2 regions of the Paenibacillus kandeliae genome follow, and region 2 is predicted to be linked to the other one. Evidence: predicted binding sites of a transcription regulator. Region 2 holds the regulator's gene; the other holds the start of a gene.
What was found. The regulator Rex, encoded in region 2, represses fermentation and respiration genes when NADH is low (regulators of the CRP and FNR family bind a similar motif). The targets are predictions, from matches to a motif close to TTGTGAAATATTTCACAA.
Positions count from the first base shown of each region.

Region 1: a site for Rex is predicted at 7,775-7,792, ahead of adhE (bifunctional acetaldehyde-CoA/alcohol dehydrogenase). Genes of this name have one in related genera too.

Region 1 covers NZ_JBFDUZ010000001.1:2,623,556-2,635,124, reverse strand. The annotation lists gene ABXR35_RS11255 (Gfo/Idh/MocA family protein) at 44-1,123, shown strand; gene ABXR35_RS11250 (sugar phosphate isomerase/epimerase family protein) at 1,279-2,046, shown strand; gene ABXR35_RS11245 (Gfo/Idh/MocA family protein) at 2,039-3,142, shown strand; gene ABXR35_RS11240 (sugar phosphate isomerase/epimerase family protein) at 3,386-4,354, shown strand; gene ABXR35_RS11235 (ThuA domain-containing protein) at 4,377-5,111, shown strand; gene ABXR35_RS11230 (uracil-DNA glycosylase) at 5,464-6,168, shown strand; gene ABXR35_RS11225 (winged helix-turn-helix transcriptional regulator) at 6,365-6,682, shown strand; gene ABXR35_RS11220 (Crp/Fnr family transcriptional regulator) at 6,805-7,533, opposite strand; gene adhE (bifunctional acetaldehyde-CoA/alcohol dehydrogenase) at 7,865-10,477, shown strand; gene pflB (formate C-acetyltransferase) at 11,056-11,569, shown strand, end outside.
Region 2 covers NZ_JBFDUZ010000001.1:2,445,875-2,457,443, reverse strand. The annotation lists gene ABXR35_RS10430 (methyl-accepting chemotaxis protein) at 1-877, opposite strand, end outside; gene dinG (ATP-dependent DNA helicase DinG) at 1,265-4,159, shown strand; gene ABXR35_RS10420 (redox-sensing transcriptional repressor Rex) at 4,156-4,815, shown strand; gene ABXR35_RS10415 (amidohydrolase) at 4,796-6,103, shown strand; gene ABXR35_RS10410 (cell wall elongation regulator TseB-like domain-containing protein) at 6,139-6,672, shown strand; gene ABXR35_RS10405 (2-isopropylmalate synthase) at 7,005-8,576, opposite strand; T-box leader at 8,808-9,041, opposite strand; gene ABXR35_RS10400 (methyl-accepting chemotaxis protein) at 9,235-10,923, opposite strand; gene ABXR35_RS10395 (substrate-binding domain-containing protein) at 10,961-11,569, opposite strand, start outside.

The sequences.
Region 1 (11,569 bases), 180 kb from region 2:
TCGGGTTTATCATACATTGGCACATGCCAAAGGAGGATTACCTGTGCAACGAATGAGAGCCGGATTAATCGGATGCGGCAATATTAGTTCTATTTACTTCACTAATCTGCAATCAAGTCCGGTTGTCGAAATTGTAGCCTGTGCCGACATGGTGAAGGAACGCGCGGAAGAACGGGCAAAAGAGTTTGGTATTGAAAACGCCTTCACCTCGGAAGAAATTCTCAAGCAGGATGATATTGAATTAATTATCAATCTGACCATTCCCGCAGCGCATGCGTCTGTTAATTTGGCAGCCCTTGCAGCTGGTAAGCATGTGTATGCTGAGAAGCCGTTCGCCGTTTCGCTGGGCGATGGCAAACGTACATTGGAAAAAGCGAAAGAAGTCGGTAAACGCGTCGGCAGTGCGCCGGATACATTCCTCGGAGCAGGAATCGAAACTGCACGCAAAGCGATTGATGACGGTCTGATCGGGCGTCCGATTGCCGCCTCTGCCTTTATGATGGGGGCTGGGCCCGAATCCTGGCATCCTGATCCTGAATTCTTCTATGCGCCGGGTGGGGGTCCAATGTTCGACATGGGACCATATTATTTGACCGCGCTTACAAGCTTACTTGGATCGATGACACGAGTTAGCTCGTCAACGGGCATTCAGATTCCTGATCGTAAAGTGCATACCGGACCAAAAGCAAACTCGCCGATTCGTGTACAAACGCCGACGCATCTAGCAGGCACGATTGATTTTGAAAATGGTGCGATTGCTACGCTAGTCACCAGCTTTGATATTCCGGGCGGCTCGCAACTACCACGTATTGAGATTTATGGTACTGAAGGCACGCTGGATATTCCTGATCCAAACTTTTTCGACGGTGACGTTCGTCTGAAGCGTCCAGGCGCAGAGAGCTACGAGATTGTTACACCGGTATTTGAGCCGGTCAGCAATGAGCGCGGCAAAGGGCTGAATGAGATGATATCTGCTATCCACGACAATCGCCCGCATCGCGCTAGCGGAGAACTGGCATTTCACGTCTTAGAAGTGATGCATGCGTTCCAGCGTTCTTCATTGGAAGGCAAGCATGTCATCATTGAGAGTCGTGCCGGTTATCGTCAGGGCAATGTGTATTAACCAATCGCATCATCCATTTTGCATACACCTGCTCGCTATATCTTAGATACAGCGACAGATACCACACATAGCATAACAGTAAATAGCAGTACTAGCATCTGGAATCGACATCATCGCATGTTTCAACCAAACTACCTACAGGAGTGAATTCTATTATGTTAAAAGTTGGATTGCAGCTGTTTACCGTACGTGAAGATCTGGAACGCGATTTTGAAGGTACGATTGAAAAGATTGCTCAACTCGGTTATCAAGGTGTAGAGTTTGCTGGATTTTACGGACGCAGTGCCGACCAAATTAACGAATTGCTGAAAAAGAACAATTTGGAAGTGGTCGGTTCCCATACGCAATACAATGATCTTCTGAATGACGCTCAATCGCTGATTGATTATAACAAAGCGATTGGTAACAAATATATTATTGTTCCTTATCTGTCTGAGGAGCAACGTGGCAATTGGCCAGAGATCTTTGCGAATCTGCGTAAGTTTGCAGAGGTTTGTAACCAGAACGATGTAGTTCTGCTGTATCACAACCATGATTTTGAATTTACAGAGAAGATCGGTGACAGCACTGTATTCGATGCTCTGTATTCCGAATTGCCTGCTGATCTGATTCAGGTAGAGCTGGATACAGCATGGGTACAGTATAGCGGTTACGATCCGATTGAATATATTGACAAATATGCTGGCCGTCTGCCGCTCGTACACTGGAAAGACTTCAAACGTACCGATGATGGTATTCAAATGATGGAGCTGGGTGAAGGCGAAGTGCCGGTTGCACGCGTCGCGGATGCTGCGGACAAAGCCGGAGCGGAATGGATCATTGTGGAACAGGACAACAGCCTGCAAGCTCCGATGCAAAGTATCGAGCAGAGTATCAATTGGGTGAAAAGCTATGGCGCCAAAGGAGGCGTCGTAAATGTCTAATCAGACATTGAATATTGGCATCATCGGCTGCGGCGGGATTGCTAACGGCAAGCACTTGCCAAGTCTCGCCAAGCAGCCGCTTGCCAAGCTCGTTGCCTTCTGTGATATTGTGCAGGAGCGCGCAGCGGAAGCAGCAGAGCAATACGGCGTTACAGGTGCCAAAGTATATACCGATTATAAGGAACTGCTCGCAGATGGCAGTATTGATGTGATTCACGTCTGCACACCAAATGATTCCCATGCTGTCATCAGTATTGCGGCATTGGAATCCGGCAAGCACGTACTCTGTGAAAAGCCGATGGCAAAAACGACTGCCGAAGCCCAGCAAATGGTCGATGCAGCCAAACGCACAGGCAAAAAGTTATCTATCGCTTACCAAAACCGCTTCCGTGACGACAGTCTCTACTTGAAGCAAATGGTCGAAGATGGCGATCTAGGCGATGTGTATTACGGCAAGGCGATTGCACTGCGTCGCCGCGCTGTACCGACGTGGGGTGTATTTCTGGATGAGGACAAGCAAGGCGGCGGGCCATTGATCGATATTGGTACCCATGCTTTGGATCTCACCTTATGGCTGATGGACAATTACAAGCCAAAAAGTGTTCTTGGTTCTACATTCCATAAGCTCGGTCCACGTCCGAACTCTGCGAATGCGTTCGGTCCTTGGGACCCAGAACAGTTTAAGGTAGAGGATTCAGCATTTGGCTTTATCACGATGGAGAATGGAGCGGTCATCGCGCTGGAATCCAGCTGGGCGCTCAATATTCGTCAATTCGGCGAAGCACAGACATTACTGTGTGGAACCGAGGGCGGTGCAGATATGAGTGATGGGCTGCATATCAACGGGGAAAAGAATGGGCGTCTGATCGACAGCAAGGTTGATCTCAACTCTGGCGGCGTTGCTTTTTACTCCGGCGATACGGAAGATGCTGGTGCACGCGAAGCTCGCATGTGGCTGGAAGCGATCATCAACGATACCGAGCCGCTGGTGAAGCCAGAGCAGGCATTGGTTGTTACGCAAATTCTAGAAGCCATCTACGAATCAGCACGCACAGGTCGAGCGATTGAATTGCAGCAGCAGGTAGCATCGGTATAAATGCTACGCTACTCGTCTATTTCGCGGCGAGAAGTTGTTGAACAACATCAACGCAGAATATAGGCAGCCTAAACAAAATTTTTTATATGACAGATAAGTAAAATTTTATTAACAAATTTCCTGAAATTTCAAACTTTATCGGTATGGAGTTCGTATTAATAGGTAGAAGATCATTCGAACCAATCAAACACAACATCCATTCCACTTTACCTAACAAAACAGTTGAACCAGGAGGAAACACGAATGAAATTGGGCGTATTTATGGTATTGCTGAACAACAAAAGCTTTGAGGAGGCGCTTGACTATGTTGCCGAAAAAGGCGTTAAGGCGGTAGAGATCGGTTCGGGCGGTAATCCGGGCGCAGTTCACTGTAAGCCGGACGAATTGCTGGCAGATGCAGGCAAGCTGCGCGAGTTCAAAAAAGCGGTAGAATCTCGTGGTTTGATGATTAGCGCATTGAGCTGCCACGGCAATCCGCTGCATCCACAAAAAGCGATTGCTCAGGAAGCACATGAGGATTTTGTTAAATCAGTTAAGCTGGCTCAAAAGCTGGATGTACCAGTCGTGAATACGTTCTCTGGTTGTCCGGGTGACAGCGACAACGCTAAATATCCAAACTGGCCCGTAGCACCATGGCCAACGGATTACAGCGATCTGCTGGACTGGCAATGGAATACGAAAGTCATTCCATACTGGACGGAGAATGGCAAGCTGGCTTCTGATCACAATGTCAAAGTCGGTATTGAGCTACACGGTGGATTCTCCGTGCATACCCCAGGCACAATGTTGAAGCTGCGTGAAGCAGCAGGCGAAGCGATTGGAGCGAACCTTGACCCAAGTCATATGTGGTGGCAAGGGATCGATCCTGTCGCAGCAATAAAAATTTTGGGGAAAAATGGCGCAATTCATCATTTTCATGCTAAAGATACGATCACGGATACCGATAATATGAATATGAACGGTGTAACGGACATGCACTCCTACGCGGAGATGAACGATAGAGCATGGCAATTCCGTACCGTCGGTTATGGTCACGATTTGAAAACATGGGCAGACATTGTCAGCGCCCTGCGCCTGGTAGGTTACGATTACGTTGTTAGCATAGAGCATGAAGACGGATTAATGTCCGTAAACGAAGGATTTACTAAAGCCGTCCACAACTTGCAGCAGGTTATGATCGAAGAAGAACTCGGCGAGATGTGGTGGGTCTAAACAACAGGGAGGCAGTAACAGTATGATTAACGTAACAGTCTGGAATGAGTTTGTACATGAGCAAATCCGCGATGATGTAAAAGCCGTATACCCGGATGGAATTCACAAAGTACTCGCAGACGGATTGACCAAAGAAGGCTTCGCCTGCCGCACAGCAACGCTGGATCAGGATGAGCACGGTCTGACGGAATCCGTTCTGAACTCTACGGATGTTATGCTCTGGTGGGGCCATACTGCGCACGACCTGGTCGACGACGATATCGCCGAAGCAGTCGTACGACGCGTAAATGAAGGCATGGGTCTCATTGTGCTTCATTCTGGACACTTTTCCAAACCATTCAAACAACTGATGGGCACCAGCTGCGATCTGAAATGGCGCGTAGCCGACGAGCAGGAAATCCTATGGTGTGTCAACCCGACGCATCCGATCGCACAGGGCGTTAACCCTTCGATCACACTGGACAAAGAAGAAATGTATGGTGAATTCTTTGATGTACCAGCGCCGGATGAACTGGTGTACCTGAGCAACTTTGAAGGCGGGGAAGTATTCCGCAGCGGCTGTACGTATCGCCGTGGTCACGGGAAGATCTTCTACTTCCGTCCAGGTCATGAAACGTACCCTACGTATTACAATCAAGATATTATGCACATCATTGCCAATGCGGTACGCTGGGCATATCCTGCCAGCAACGCACGTCCAGCATTTGGACGTACCGAACCGCAACGTGCAATCGGCAGCAGCAAACTGACCGTATAATATTGTCAGCTGCGTCGGCATAAGGGAAGGGTTAGTACGCCTGCCGATAAGGATCGGCAAGCCCACTTTGATCATACTGTATGCAACCTGTTGTGATTGAGCAGATGGACGGACGGGACGCCTAACTTTTATGTAATGCCATAATAATGAGATAGACGAGCATGATTTTCAGGGTACGTCTGCATGGTTGATTCCGACCAGCAGACGTACCTTTTTGATTGTTGTAGCTAGTACTAGGATTGGGGTAATAGATTCATAAGCTATGGGGAGATTTTTATGACCGGTTCATTCTTTAAAACCGGATACCCGACAGGCAAGAGGATTAGGTATGTCTGAGGAGGGGTTTGCATTGATGGAATATAGGAACAGCCACGACTCTGCTTTTGCAATTGGTCATGTTCCTTTGCCGCCAGAGCTAGTACAGTCCTGTCTCAAGCGTGTCGAAGGGCTGCGGTTAGAAGGGTTTTTGACCGGATTCGGCAAATGGCCGGGTTCGCTGATGCTAGTTGGCGAAGCGCCGGGAGCCAACGAAATTCAGCAGGGACGTCCATTTTGCGGACAAGCAGGCAAGGTGCTGGACGGCTATCTGGATCATTTACAATTGACGCGCGATGATTTATACATTACGAGTGCGGTGCGTAGTCGTCCGTATCGTGACAAGCCAGTGAAGAATCACCCAGAGCGCCTCAGTCGGGCGAATCGTACACCGACCAGCAAAGAAGTGCTGGCATATGCACCCATTTTGGATTATGAGATTGCTACTGTACAGCCGCAGGTATTGATCACACTGGGCAATATTGGGTTGCACCGATTGATCGGCAACAGCACCAGCGTATCGCAGATTCATGGACAACCACGGCAGACTGCGATTCGGCAGGTAGACCCGTACCATCCAGAACAAGGATACACGTGGTCGGAGCAGTCTTATTGGGTGTTTCCGCTCTATCATCCAGCAGCAATTCTGTACAATCGTTCGTTAGAGCAGACCATTCAGGAGGATCTGCATCGATTGCGCGATTTCATTCACGAAGTTATAAAATATAAGCCGGAACAATGATTTATTATAGGTGGTTATGTCCAGCGCGAACTGGTGTAAATATACGACAGAAACCGCTGAAATCGGTAGGTTTTCGTTTTATTATAGTTAAAAATATGTTAAACTATATATGCTAACTTATTGTAAGTTTACATTGAGAGTTCCGGTACGATAGGCAGGATGATATCGGGCTACGGACCAGTAAAGAGGTGAAACGATGGAACAGCATCAGCTGGGTTTATGTCCGCGGTTTGAGACAGCGTTCTCTTTTCTCGGGAAACGATGGAACGGCCTGATTATTCAGTCCCTGATGAGCGGACCTAAACGGTTCAAAGACATATCCAATCTCATCCCGATGATGAGCGACAAAATGCTCTCAGAGCGTATGAAGGATCTGGAAGCAAGCGGTATTTTGTTACGCCAGGTCTATCCGGAGACTCCGGTACGGATTGAGTATGAACTGACGGAAAAAGGACGCGCCCTGCAGCCGGTTATGGATCAAATCCAAAATTGGGCGGAGCAGTGGGTAGACTAATACGTCGATCAGGCTGATCTGTTGGAGTTTCGGCCATACAAAAAAAGCTTTCCCCGGTGAATGCCGGTGGAAAGCTTTTTTGCTATATGAATCTATCTGGTTATACGTAGGGGGAGAGGGGATTAGATGCGGCAGACTTCTTTCGGGCATAGTTCGCAATGACACACTTCCTGCAAAGCCTCCAGATCGTGAATAATGATCATGCCATGCTCGTATTCAATCGTATCTTTTTTACGCAAATCGCTCAGCATCCGGTTGACGCTCTCACGGGTAGCGCCGATCATATTCGACAGATCAGTATGTGTAATTTTTTTATTGATCAGGATCGAGCCGTCTTCATTATAATCTTCGCCATACGTATTGCTCAGACGAATGAGCGTCGAGCAGAGTGCACCTGGTTTGCCGTACAGCATCAGGTCACGTACTTTGGTTTGAGTCAGACGGTGGTGTGTACCCATCCATTTCATAAAATCAATCGCAAAGTCACAGTGCTGACAGATGATCAGCTCCAAGTCTTTATGATCGATTACCGCAACCTCGGTATCCTCTAACGCTTCCGCAGTGAAGCCCAGACGCGTACCCGAGAACAGATCTGCCTGTCCGATCATATCGCCATTTTGGTACATATACAGAATGAGTTCTTTACCTTCGTCAGTCGATTTGGTTAGTTTTACACGTCCGCTTTTAATGTAATATAATTTGTCCGAAATATCGCCTTCCCAGAACAGATGCGAACCGGCAGGCACATTGCGCTCCGTTGCATACGATAAGAGTCGCTCCATATTGACGGGCGAGAAGCTAGTCGTATTGCTGTTTTCGTTCTGAGTCATGCGTTCCATTTGATTATTCATGATTCGTCCTCTCCTTTTGTCCCCATTATACGTAGAAAATAACCAGATTGCATTAAATTATAGGAAAAATTAGTAAGAATATTTCTGTTCTTCCATATGGTACTCTTAATCATATCGGTGAAAAGAAAGAAAACATAATATAAATAACTTTGTGATTATTTTCACTTATAGTATACCTCTACTTAATTTAAAATGCAAAAAGAAAAAACAGAAAAAAGAAATTTTTAAAAATTAAAATTGATTGTGAAAAAAATCACATTATGATTTATGTCTCTATGCTATGATCAGTGCGTAGACAAAAGCAACACACATTCTGAGGAGGATGAGAGAAATGGCTGTAAAAAATGATGCCGCTCGTACCGTTGAATTGACTGCACAGGAAGAGATTCAAAAGCTGATCGACAAGGGCAACAAAGCCTACAACGCTTTTATGAAAATGGATCAGGAGCAAATCGACAACATTGTACAGGCGATGGCGCTTGCCGGGCTAGACAAGCATATGCACCTTGCTAAAATGGCAGTGGAAGAAACAGGCCGGGGGGTATATGAGGATAAAATCACCAAGAACTTGTTTGCTACCGAATATATCTACCATAGCATCAAAAATGAGAAAACAGTCGGCGTGATTGAAGACAACGCGTATGACAGTTTCCAAAAGATTGCTGAACCAGTTGGAATTATCATGGGGATCACGCCTGTAACGAATCCGACATCTACAACAATGTTCAAGGCATTGATTGCAATCAAAACGCGCAACCCAATCATCTTTGGTTTCCACCCATCTGCACAGCAATGCAGCCGTGAAGCTGCTCGCATTTTGCTAGAAGCAGCTGTCAAACATGGTGCACCTGCTGACTGTATCCAATGGATCGACAATCCGTCGATGGACAAAACAAACGCGCTGATGAATCACCCTGACGTAGCACTCATTCTGGCTACTGGTGGTGGTGCGATGGTAAAAGCGGCATATAGCTGCGGTAAACCTGCACTGGGCGTAGGTCCGGGTAACGTACCTGCATTTATTGAGAAAAGCGCCGATCTGAAACAAGCGGTAACTGATCTGATCCTGTCCAAATCGTTTGATAACGGTATGATCTGTGCTTCCGAGCAAGCGGTAGTTATTGAAGAACCTGTTTTCGATCAAGTAAAAAAATTGATGATCGACAACGGCTGCTATTTCCTCACCAAAGAAGAAGTCGGCAAACTGACTGCCGGCGCAATGAATGTGGACAAATGTGCAGTGAATCCAGTCATCGTCGGACAACCTGCCACCAAAATTGCTGAAATGAGCGGAATTACCGTTCCTGCTGATACCAAAATTCTGGTAGCCGAGCTGGAAGGGGTAGGCACCAAATATCCGCTATCTGCTGAGAAATTAAGCCCTGTACTGGCTTGCTATAAAGTAAAAAATGCTGATCAAGGCATCGAACGTGCGGCTCAAATCGTAGAATTTGGCGGCATGGGTCACTCTTCGGCGATCCACTCGAACAATGAAGACGTAATCCAGAAATTCGCGGATCGTCTGCAAACAGGACGGATCATCGTTAACTCGCCTTCGACCCACGGCGCAATCGGTGACATTTACAATACGAACCTGCCTTCGCTGACACTGGGCTGCGGATCGTATGGACGCAACTCGACATCGTCGAACGTCACTGCCGTCAATCTGATTAACATTAAAAGGGTGGCTCGCCGTACCGTGAATATGCAATGGTTCAAAATCCCATCGAAAGTATACTTTGAAAAAGGATCGACGCAATACCTTGCCAAAATGCCGAACATCAGCCGTGTAGCGATTGTTACTGACCCGATGATGGTACAGCTCGGTTATGTGGGAAAAGTAGAGCACTATCTGCGTCAGCGTCAAACGCCAGTAGCTATTGAAGTATTCTCGGAAGTGGAACCTGATCCATCGACAGCAACGGTAGAACGCGGTCGTCAAATGATGGAACGCTTCCAGCCAGACTGCATTATCGCACTGGGCGGCGGTTCGCCAATGGATGCTGCCAAAGGTATGTGGCTGTTCTACGAATATCCAGATGTAAGCTTTGACAACCTGAAACAAAAATTCATGGATATTCGCAAACGGATCTACAAATATCCAAATCTAGGTCAAAAAGCACAATTCGTTGCCATCCCAACCACATCGGGTACCGGTTCGGAAGTGACTTCGTTCGCTGTTATCACCGACAAAGAAAAAGGCAATACCAAATATCCATTGGCAGATTACGAGCTGACTCCAGACGTAGCGATTGTCGATCCCGAATTTGTATACAGCCTGCCACGTGTAGCGGTAGCGGATACTGGTATGGACGTGCTGACTCATGCTATCGAAGCCTATGTATCGAATATGGCGAATGACTACACCGATGGTCTGGCGATCAAAGCGATTCAGCTGGTGTTCCAATACTTGGAGCAATCGGCACTGACTGGCGACAAACTGGCACGCGAGAAAATGCACAACGCTTCGACCATCGCTGGTATGGCATTTGCTAACGCATTCCTTGGCATCAACCACAGTCTGGCGCATAAATGGGGCGGTCAATACCATACCGCACATGGACGTACCAATGCGATTCTGATGCCACACGTCATCCGTTACAATGCGAAAAAACCGACCAAGTTTGCATCGTTCCCTAAATATTCGCACTTTATCGCTGACGAACGCTATGCCGAAATCGCCCGTATTCTGGGACTGCCTGCTCGTACGACAGAAGAAGGTGTGAATAGTCTGGTCAACGCGATTCGCGATCTGAACCGCAAACTGGGCATCCCTGAGACATTCCAAGAGCTGGGCTTTGACGCGAAGGACTTTGAATCGCGTGTAGATTATTTGGCAGACCGTGCCTTTGAAGATCAATGTACCACTGCCAATCCGAAAATGCCGCTTGTAACCGAGCTGGCTGATGTATACCGCAACGCGTTCTATGGCAAATTTGAATAAATGACCAGCGGCTCGACAGAGCCAAAGCTGGAAATGAATCGTTGCCATGATCCTATAATTGCCTAATGTGTTCGATGTAGTTTCTCCTCCCTTTATGATAGGCTGCTGTCATCCGCTGTGAGTACGGATTGACCGCAGCCTTTTTTCTTATTCTGGAAAGGAGGTGTTGCTCGTCATCCCATATCCTCTGCGGAATATAATTTGAAGGAAGCGGAGTGCATTTCAAATTGCAGCAGTTCCATTTTATATTGTTCAAAAGTACGGCAACTGTATCGGGATTTCTCGTCTTCCTGTATCAAGTCAGTAGAGTGTAGGGGATGTGGACTATTGTATTTTTTGCATATGTCCGTCGCTAAGGAGGTGCATCTGTATCATATTTAAAATTTTGCTGTATCAATGACAGAAAGTGATAAAAATCATAATGAGACGCCATTAATGTGATAAAAATCACATCAATATGATCCATCATCCTGCATAATAAGGACATAGCCGGAACACAACGAACCGGCGCTGAGACAACCAAGTCAATGTCATAACACAATTTGTGATTTTATTCACAAATAATGGAGGGATTATCAATGTCGGTAATCGAAAGAAACGTACAGGATCAATCACAACAACAAGCCTGGAGAGGTTTTCACACAGGTAAATGGACCAATCATGTAGACACAAAAAACTTCATTGACGAAAATATTAAACCTTATGTTGGCAACGAAAACTTCCTCGCAGGTCCAACTCAAAATACAAATGACCTGTGGAACATCGTTTCCCAGCTGTCCAGAGAAGAACGCGAGCGTGGCGGTGTATGGGATGTAGACGTGAATACACCAGCTTCCATCGTATCGCACGGTCCGGGCTACTTGGACAAAGACAAAGAGCAAGTTGTCGGCGTACAAACGGATGCACCTTTCAAACGTGCGATTCAGCCTTATGGTGGTATCCGCATGGTGATCGATGCTTGTAAAGCATACGGATTTGAAGTTCCACAATCCATAATCGACATTTTCACTAACATTCGTAAAACGCATAACCAAGGTGTATTCGATGCTTACACTGCTGAGATTCGTGCAGCACGCAAATCCGGTATCGTAA
Region 2 (11,569 bases):
CCGAGGTGCTGCGAGATTGCTCCGAAAGACCAATAGCAGCTTGCTGAAGTTCCTGTGCACTATCGCGAATACCGACAATAACATTGCGTGTATCGGCAACTAGCCTACCAAACGAAGCGGACAATTGCCCAATTTCATCCTTGCTGGTTGTACGAATCTCAATCGTCAGATCGCCTTCATTCACCCGATGAATATCCTCGTTCAATCGTCGGAGTGGACGAATAAGATAACGTGCAAGAATGTACACAAGCAGCAGGCTTACAAGCAGGATCAGCAGGGAGACGATAAGTGTCGTTTGCTTGGACTTCTGCATCAATTCATAAATATTGGTCGCATCCAGATCGGCACCTAGCACGCCAATCGTTTGTCCGGCTGCATTTTTGATCGGTACAAAGGAGGTAATAATTGCGCCATACTGATCTTTGGTTAGATCGCCTACGGCAGGCTGTCCGGTGTTCATTACCTGCTGCATAGCGGGATACACTTCCTCCTCGACTGTCCCCAGTGGAGAAAAATCATCCTCAGATACGTCTTGCGGCGCACCATCTACAATGTAGACATATTGCTCTTGACCGTTGTTCATCGTGCGATTCATTGTATAAATATAGCGGAAGCCATTATCCTCGCGTAGTTGATTCAGCTGCTGACGAAGCTTGGTATAATAAGCTGTCTCGCCACCTTCGCGAGCTGGAATGGCAGAATACTGTACCGGATCGATCAATGCGCTTGCTCGGAGAGCAACCTGTTCAGCCTGTGTGCCAATAGACTGAGTCACTAATGAATTTGAGGATTGATAGACCGTCAATCCCACAATGGCAAACCCAATCACGATCAAAACGGAGAAACATACAATCATTCTTGCAAGTAAGCTGTTCAATAAAATATCTCCTTTGGAATATAAGCGCTTGATTAGGATGATATATGCAGGGGTATAGTGCTTAGTAATCAACGCAGCAAGGTATTTATACTTAATATAATCTAGCAGACGGCGAGTGTAAATCATTGCTTGGCTGGTATCTACAAATTGCGAACCATTCCGAGGTGTTTACACAAACCTGTGGAACAACCGTTCGATTTGGGGTATACTGTAATCATTCATAAACGCCGAAGCAGGGTGATACTGTGCGAGCCGATTCGCGCCCGGTATCACCTTTTGTTGTGGGTGCGTGTGGTTGATTTTCAAAACTGCGGTCTTCTGGTATGCTGATAGTTGAGTATGTTTACACCAGGATCAGACAACTGCAGGGAAAGGATTTAGACATCCATGAAATTTGCTGTACTGGATTTTGAAACAACAGGAACCCAATCGACGGATGATATTATCCAAGTGGGACTTGCCATTATAGATCATGATTCAACCATTTCACAGGTATACAGTTCGATGGTGAAGCCGTCCGTCTCCATTCCGGCTTTTATCAGTGGATTGACTGGCATTAGCAATGACGATGTGAAGGACGCGCCGGAGCTCGACGATGTGATGCTGGATATGATCCCGCTGCTGGAGGACGCTGTACTAGTCGGACACAATGTAGGCTTTGACCTCGGCTTTTTGCAGCGTGCGCTGGATCGTACGGGTTATTTGCCTTTTACAGGTCGCGTGCTGGATACGATGGATTTCCTACGCATTTTCTTTCCGAATCTGCCTAGTTATCAGCTGAGCATGGTCAGCAGCTCGCTCGGCTTTCAGCATGACCGTCCGCATCAGGCGGATAGTGATGCGCTGGCGACGGCGTATGTTTTTTTGAAATGTATTGAGGAGCTGAACGAGCTGCCGCTCATTACCGTGCAGCGATTGTCTGAGCTGTTCGACAATCAGGATAGCGATCTAGGCTGGTATTTTGACGGGGTGCGTATGGAGCGTGAAGCGCAGCCGGTACAAGATTTGGACAGCCATCGCTTTTATCGTCAGTTAGCTCTAAAAGTAGGCGATTGGATCGATATTCCGTCCGCCGAGGATGAACGTGGCAATATGCCGCTGGCGGATACATCATTTGAAGAGTTTTTGCAGCAGGTGAAGGATAATTTGCGTAAGCTGCTGCCGGATTATGAAGAACGTCAGCCTCAGAACCATATGTTCGACGAGGTTATTCGAGCATTATCCGATGATAAGCATCTGCTGATCGAGGCAGGCACTGGAACAGGCAAATCGCTCGGCTATTTGCTGCCATCCATTTACCATAGCGTGAAGAACAGTGAGCGCGTCATGGTTAGTACGCATACGATCAATCTACAGGAGCAACTGCGTGAGCGCGATGTTCCGCTGTTGACGCAGGTGATTCCGTTTGCCTTTCGTGCTGCCGTGTTCAAGGGCCGACAGCATTATTTGTGTCTGCGCAAATTTGAGCATAAAATAAATACAAAAGAATTCCAGAGTCCGAAGGAAGATGTGTTGATTGCCGCTCAGATGATTGTCTGGCTGACCGCTACTGAAACCGGAGACGATGAGGAATTGAATATGGGCAATCGGGGCGGTGAGTTCTGGGAAACGGTGGCAAGCGATACCGATTCCTGTCTTGGACGCGCCTGTCCGTGGTTTAAGCAATGCTACTATCACCGTGCCAAGCATGAAGCGGGAGCAGCAGACGTAGTGATCACCAATCACTCCAAGCTGTTTACCGACATCAAGGCAGGGCATCAATTGCTGCCTTCCTATGAACGACTGGTCATTGACGAGGCGCATCATTTGGAGGATGTGGCAGGTAAGCATCTGGGTATGCACATGAAATATTTCACATTGGTTCAACCTCTGCTGCGTCTATTCAAGGACAGCAAAAATGGACAGCTTGCCGTGCTTCGCCAGCAGCTGGGATCATCGGGCAGTGAGCGTGGTATGGAATGGGCGATTGCAATTGACAATCTATATCCTGAACTCATAGATGTGAAAGAAGACTGGGATAAGCTGAGCGAGCTGCTGTTTGCGCTTTTGCCACAGCGCAGCGATGCTGCACCAGGCGAAGCAGGTCAGTTTACTCTGCGTTTACTTCCACAGAACAAGCCGGAAGAATGGGAAAAGATTACCGAGTTGGAGAACCGCATTCATATTGCACTCAGTCAGATTGTTCGTCAGGGCGAGCACACGATGGGCAAAATCAAAGAATCCGATGATGTGCTTGTTAACGAAGGGCTGGTTACCGATGTAACTGGGCTGTTCAAGGATTTGGGTGCGGTACGCGATGATTTGCGCCATTTTATCAAGCTGGATAGTGTAGAAACGGTATATTGGTACGAAGCCAATGGCAATTACCGCAGCAAATCGCTGCAAATGTATGCCGTACCGGTCGATGTGAGTCAGCAGCTGAAAGAACACTTTTTTGATAAAAAGAAAAGCATCATTCTTACATCGGCAACGCTCTCGATTGATAAAACGTTCCAGTATATGATCGAGCAACTGGGATTGAAGGAAGCAGAGCAGAACAACAAGCTCAATACGGTGATGTTGGAATCGCCATTTAATTATCGCGAGCAATCACTAGTATTGATTCCGCGCGATTTTCCAAGTCTGAAGGGCAGTGTGGGCGATCAGAATTTTGTAGCTATGCTTGCCGATTCGTTGGCAGACGCTGCGCGGGCGACCCGAGGACGGATGCTGGTATTATTTACCTCATACCGGATGCTCAAGCAGGTGTATGAGCCATTGAAAGAGAATTTATCTACAAGTGAGATTGCCGTATTCGGTCAGGGCGTGGATGGCGGCAGCCGTACCAAGTTGACACGTCGTTTTCAGGAGCATCCTGCTTCCGTATTGCTCGGAACAAGCAGCTTCTGGGAAGGTGTCGATATTCCAGGCGAGGCGCTGACCTGCCTGGCAATTGTGCGGTTGCCATTCCAGCCGCCGAATCATCCGCTCGTAGAAGCCAAAAGTGAACGCTTGAAAAAAGAAAAGAAAAACCCATTTATGAAATTATCCGTGCCGCAGGCAGTGATCCGGTTTAAGCAGGGCTTTGGACGTCTCGTCCGTACGGCAAATGACCGAGGAATCGTACTGATTTATGATACGCGGGTGATTGAGGCTTATTACGGCAGACATTTTCTTTATTCGCTGCCTGGTCCCAAAATGGAACATATGCCAACCCAGCAGATGATTCCCCGTATCGCCGAATGGCTGGAACAACGGCCGCTGGAAGCGGAAGCTGCAAATCAAGAGGGGGAGCAAGCATGAAATCCGAAAAAATATCTGAAGCTGTCGTGCGAAGATTACCTGTCTATTTGAGATATCTGAATGAACTGCATACCCGCGAGGTACCAACGGTATCCTCGCAGGAGCTGGGGCAGAAGCTGGATCTGAATCCAGCGCAAATCCGCAAGGATCTTGCTTACTTCGGCGATTTTGGACGCAAGGGTATCGGTTATGATGTATCGTATCTGATTGAGAAGATTCGTCATATTCTGAAGCTGGATCAGCAGATCAATGTAGCACTGATTGGTGCTGGTAATCTGGGACACGCTCTATCCAACTACAATGCCTATTTGCAGGAAACGATGAAGATTATCGCTGTATTCGATTCCTACGAGCCTAAGGTAGGTAGCAAAATCAATACGTTGACTGTACAGCCAATCAGTGAGTTATCGAACGCGGTAAAAGAACAAAATATCCGCGTAGGTATCATTACTGTGCCGAATACAGAAGCGCAGCGTGTTGCTGATCAGCTGGTGGAAGCGGGCATTGAGGCGATTTTGAATTTTGCACCGATTATTTTAAGAACACCACCGCATGTGCGTGTGCATACAGCTGATTTTACGACTGATCTGCTCAGTTTGGCATACTACCTTGAAGATGGAAAGGAATTAGAAGTCAATGAACAACTCTCCGAGTAAATGGATGATCAAAAACGGTATTTTCGCTGTACCCAACGCCGAAAAGCCAGTATTGCATGGCTACATGGTCGTTGAGGATGACCTGATTACGTATATTGGTGAAGAGGAGCCGCAAGTAGGCGATGACGTTGCCATTGTAGACGGACGCCACCAATTCTTCATTCCTGGTCTGGTGAACAGTCACGGTCACGCGGCGATGTCATTGCTGCGCGGCTTTGGCGACGATCTGGCGCTGCAAGTATGGTTGCAAGAGAAAATGTGGCCAATGGAAGCTAAATTTACGAGCGATGATGTATACACAGGAACCGCATTGTCGGTACTGGAAATGCTCAAAGGCGGCACCACCACATTCCTCGATATGTACGACCGTTCCGAGCGTGTAGCGGAAGTGGTAGAGCAATCCGGTATGAGAGCCGTACTGATGAGAGGCGTTATCGGTCTGTGTTCAGAAGAGGAGCAAAAGCAAAAGCTGAACCAATCGATCCAATTCGTACGTGATTGGCACGGCAAAGCAGACGGACGTATCACCACTATGATGTCTCCGCATGCACCGTACACTTGCCCACCTGCATACATTGAACAATTCGTACAAGCTGCACACGATCTGGATGTGCCGCTGCATACACATATGTCCGAAACGATTGCCGAAGTCGAGCAAAACGTACGTGATTACGGTTTGCGTCCGGTTGCTCATTTGGAAAAGTTGGGCATGTTCACACGTCCAACGCTACTTGCACATGCTGTGCATCTGAATGATGAAGAGATTGCTACACTGGCGGCTCACAAGGTTACGGTTTCCCATAATCCGGGTAGCAACCTGAAGCTTGCTAGCGGTGTGGCACGTGTACCAGATCTGCTGAAAGCAGGCGTGGTCGTATCTCTCGGTACAGATGGTCCTGCCAGCAATAACAATCTGGATATGTTTGAGGAAATGCGTCTGGCTGCACTGATTCACAAAGGTGTATCCGGCGACCCAACTGCTGTACCTGCATCGGAAGCGCTGCGTATGGGTACGGAATATGGTGCTCAATCGGTATTCCTGAACAATACAGGTACATTCAAGGTCGGCATGAAGGCGGATATTACGTCGCTCAATATCGATCAGCCACATTTCCTGCCGTTTACTGATTTCATTTCTCATACTGTATATTCTGCATGTGCCAAAGATGTGCTGCATGTATGGGTTGATGGGAAACAGCTGATCAAGGATGGCGTATCCTTGACACTGGACGAAGAGAAAATTCGTCGTGAAGCACAATCGGCATTTGAAGGCTTGCTTACACGCTGACCGAAAGCGTAACGATACAGAAAGGATGGCGTGTCTTGCGAAATTTGGGAACGGGTAAATGGATTGCGATTATCATTACAGTGATCGGTCTGATCATCTTGGGTGTGAACCAGTTTTATGTACATGTGATGGCGAAGCCGTGGAGTCAGGAGCAGGCGGCGCTAGAAGTAGCACAGCAGAATGCCAAGCTATCTGCGGTAACGACCAGCTATCATTCCGTCTGGAATGACAAGTCCATCTACTGGGTCATTCAAGGTCAGAACGATCAACAGCAGGATGTGATGGTCTGGGTAAAATTCAACACAGACGGCACACCAGCGCAAGGAAACAATGCTGTGCATGTCGAGAAAACCGCCGGTACAGTCACCCAGCAGCGAGCGATGGAACTGCTGCAAAATGATCTGCCTGGCGCGGAAGCCGTTCGCGCGGTTCCCGGCTCGTATAACGGCAAATACGCTTGGCAAGTGTTTGCCAAGTCTGGCGAGACGTATTATTATGTATTCTACAATTTCCGCGATGGCACCAAGCTGGGCGGACCGATGCAGCTGCCAAGCACGCTTACTCCATAATGTGAGCTGAAGTAGCTGTATCGTAAATAATGATTATAACGTAGGAAAAGAATCCAACGATCTTCGCAGGTATGCGGAGCGGTGGATTCTTTTTTGGTTAGGAGAGATAGGTTGCTTTAAAACGGAATGCGTTAAACATAATTTTTTTGTTGAGTTTGTTATTAAGATAGAACATTTTGACTCTGAACGTATAGTGCTTTGGTTTTAAGATAGGATGTTATACATGTAAAGATAGCGTATTTTGACTTTTCAAACAGAACGTTTCAACATGGAAGGTACAACGCTTTGGTTTTGTCATCCTTCTTTAGGCGTAACAAGGCTAGATCAGACGGTTACACCCGCGACAGCTGACCTTCTCCTGTCGCACCGCCAGAGGTATCCAGTACAATCGCATTGACCCCATTCAGGAAAGCAAGCCCGCTTGCCTTGATAATATCGGTATCCATCGCTTTACCGGTATACAAACGACCTTCGTATTCCAATTGAATATTGACGCGTCCAATCGCTTCCTGACCGCTGGAGATGCTATTGATTTTGTAATGCTTCAATGTTGCCTGCACACCGGTCAGTGCACGGATGGCACCGTACATCGCGTCGATAGGACCATCGCCGATAGCGCTGCCTGCGTGTACTTCGCCGCCTTTTTTCAATTGTACCGTTGCTGTTGGGTGCAGACTACCGGTGACGACTTGGAACGTATCCAGCTCATACAGTGCATGATGATCGGAATGCTCAATATGCTGCTCATTCGGCTGATTCAGCAGGAAAAACAGATCATGATCGTAGATTTCCTTTTTGCGGTCAGCCAGTTCCAGATAGCGGGCGAATAATTCCTCAAACTGCTGCTCATCGGCAGCGATATAGCCCAGCTTGGCAATCGCGTTTTTGAAGGCATGGCGACCGGAGCGTGCGGTCAATACCAGTTCCATTTCACCGGCACCGACTTGTTCCGGCGACATAATCTCATATACATTTTTGTCCTTGAGCAGACCGTCTTGATGAATACCGGACGAATGGGCAAAGGCATTTTCGCCAGTGATCGCCTTGTTCACCTGTACGTCCAATCCAGTCAAATGAGTGAGCAGGCGGGAGGTGTTCATAATTTCCTCCGTACGGATACCAGTAGAGCATTGGTAACGCTCCTCGCGTACTTTGAGAGCCATGACCACTTCTTCCAGCGATGTATTACCAGCGCGTTCGCCCAGCCCGTTGATCGTACATTCTACCTTTTGTGCACCTGCACGGATTGCGCTCAGTGTATTGGCAGTTGCCAGACCCAGATCGTTATGACAATGCACGCTCAGCATCACGCTATCATCCAGATTTTTCAGTCGATCATTCAAGCGAGAGATCAGATGACCGAATTCTTCTGGCTCCGCATAACCAACCGTATCGGGTACGTTGATGATCGTAGCACCTGCACGGACGACTGCTTCAATCGTTTGCCATAAATATTCAAATTCCGAGCGTGACGCATCCTCCGTCGAATATTGCACCTGCGGCATCAGAGTGCGTGCATATTTGACTGCATCTACGCCCATCTGCATGACCGCATCGCGGGAACGATTGAATTTCTTCTCCACATGCACATTGGATGTACCCAGCACGATATGAATAAACGGGTTATGTGCATCACGGATACTTTCGTACACGGCATCAATGTCATTTTTGACGGCACGTGCGAGAGCGGTAATATGTGTTTTTTCGCCTGCTTGACGAGCGATATGCTGTACCGCTTCAAAGTCGCCACGAGAGGAAGCGGGGAAACCGGCTTCAATCATATCCACCTGCAATCGCTCCAGCTGGCGGGCAAACTCAATCTTTTGTCGCAAATTCATACGGGCTCCGGGTACTTGTTCACCATCACGCAGCGTTGTGTCCAATACAATAATGTTACGGTTCATAAGTATTACCTCCTGAAATATGGGATGATGGATCTTGCTTGTCATGCAATATGTTGGATGTACATCGATGTTTGTGAACATAAGGTGCAAGTCTAATGCTGCCTATCCATAAGCGCTTGAAATGGATGCTGCAAAGATAAGGGACGCTAACTATAAGCTGTATCTTGTTGATCTATATCAAGCAGGGCTGTTCAACTCCGGAAATTGAACAGCAAAAAGCCCCGTCTCCATAATAGAGACGGGGCATTACCCGCGGTACCACTCTAATTAACCGCCAGCATACAGCGGTTCAGCTTGTTCGATGGCTAACACCATCTATCCCTGTAACGGGGGAACTCCGGCTTGCCCTACATATCAGGCAGCTGTTCATAGACCAGTTCGGAATGATTCACACTGCCGCTTTCCACCACCCAGCGGCTCTCTGTAAGGATCGTCATTCGTACTCTTTCTACTCATCACATTTGTTTGTATCCAAAGTATGTAAATTTGTTACATAATGTAGCACAGACGTTTATCAAAAAGCAAGCGTTTTATAAAAAAAGAAAATCACACGTGAAGATCAAACGCCAACAAAAGCCTGTTCTGCTTCGCTATATTGCGGCAGAACAGGCTTTCTATGAATGCTACACCCGATATTGTATCTACCGATTGACGTTGATTACAGCTTGAACTGTGATACCGTTTCTTGTAATTTCTCCGCCATGCTATGCAGTGTAGCCGTATGCGCAGTACTTTGCTCCAGAAAAGCAAGTTGCTCTTCCGCGGCGGCACTGACACTTTCAGTACCGGAAGCGATGCTGCCGGTTGTGGTGGAGATGTATTCCATCGATTCGACGACTTTGCCAGAGTGACCGGCAAGATGACGTAGAGCTTCGGTTACTTCGCCAATCTCTTGTGTGGTGCGGTCGGTCAGCTTCTTGATCTGTTGGAACAGATCGGTCACAGAGCCAGCAGCAACGGTTCCTTGAGATACCTCGTTCACCATTTCCTTGACCGATTGACTGGCACGCTGGGTTTCATTTTGAATCGCTTGAACCAGTGAACGGATGCGCACAGCAGATTCGTTCGTTTCATTGGACAGCTTGCGAATCTCGGAAGTGACGACTGCGAAGCCGCGTCCATGCTCACCTGCGCGTGCGGCTTCAATAGCAGCATTGAGAGAGAGCAGATTGGTCTGAGTAGCGATGGAGGAGATGGCATTATTGATGTCTTCAATCTCCTCAGAACGTTTACCCAGCGATAAAATGACCGCTTCGATCTGTGTCATCCGGCTTTGAATTTCGTCCATCTGACGCATGACACGATGAATTTCATTTTCGCCTTTGAGGGATTCGCTTTGTGCTTGAGCAGCCGTTTCGCTCGCTTGTTGACTGCTCTGATCGATTTGACCGATATTCGTATTGATCTGATGTACTGCTTGCAGCCCATTTTCCACGGTGGATACTTGGTTACTGGTATTGTTGGACAGCTCATACATAATGCCTGCCACATGTTCGGCAGCTTTGCCCGTTTCAGCCGTGCCACCAGCAACTTCGCGCGAAATGGTGATGACTTGATCGGTACTGCTGTTGATCTCATGTACTAGATTGCGCAGATTGTTTTTCATCAGGTTGAAGGAAGCGGCGAGCTGTCCAATCTCGTCCTTATGCTTCACCTGGACATCATCCATATTGAGTTCGCCATCAGCGATCATTTTGGCATTGCGAGACAGTGCTTTGAGTGGGCGAGAGATCAGACTGGAGATCCATGAACCGATCAGAATAGCCAGTACAAAGGTCAAAATGGTAACGATAATCGCAGTCCAACGAGTATTTAGAATCGTCTGCTCGCTGTTGGCGCGCGCTTGATTCATTAGAGCATCTTGTTCATCGGAGAACTGCTGGGCAAATTTGACGATCACGCCGCCCATCGGAATCAGGCTGGTTTTGATATTCAGATACGATTGTGAGATTTGTGTAGGTGTCAGCTGCAATAACTGCTCTGAGCTGGTTTTGTAAAAATCATTCATTTTGACGAGATAATCCAGTTGCTGGACATCATGCTCGTCGGTTACTTTGCTTTTCATACTGGTCAAAATATCAGCGGTTTGCTTGTTCGCCAGCATCAGCTCGGAGCCGTAATACGTATCCCGACTCAGCATATAGGTGAGCATATGGCTATTCTGCACGGTCGCGTAAAATTTTAAATTATCCGCTTCCGATTTGAGCGCTACATAGCGATCTAGAATATCATTGGTCGTACTGTGGATTTTGTTCAGGGACATAATATAAATGACGCCTGCGCTGCCGGCGATCAGGGCAATCGCAAGAAAGGATATCAGCATTTTTTGCAGAATGGACAATTTCATAGGCGGTGGCTCCTTCGTATGGGATCAGACAGCGGCATCATTGCCATTTAGCGATATATGCTTCGACATTATCTTTGTTGACAAGCTCATACGGCACCATAATCTGCTTTTGAACAGTTTGCCCAGCAGCGGCGGCGATAGCGGCTTTGACTGCCTGATTACCTTGCTCTGGTGCATTTTGGAATACCGTTACCTGCAATCGTCCTGCTTTGACGAATTCCAGCGCATCCATCGTGGCATCGACACCGGCAAAGATCATATCTTTATCCTTGTTATCCAGCTGCGCCGCAAGCATGGCACCGATAATCATTTCATCGTTATTGGCAACTACTGCGTTGATTGTTGTACCGGAAGACAACCATTTTGCCATCAGCGCCATGCCTTGTGCACGATCATAATTAGCAGTGTCTTCAAGTACCACGTTCATGTTTGGATATTTGGCAATGATGTCCTTGTTCCCTTTGGTGCGGTTGATTTGTGCTTCTGTTCCCATTTCGCCGTTCATAATGGCGACATTGCCTTTGCCGTTCAATAACTTAGCAACCGCCTCCATTTGCATCGTACCCGCAGTTGTAGAATCGGAGCCAACATAGGAGGTAGCGTTATCCACCGATTTGTAATACCGGTTTACAACGATAATCGGAAT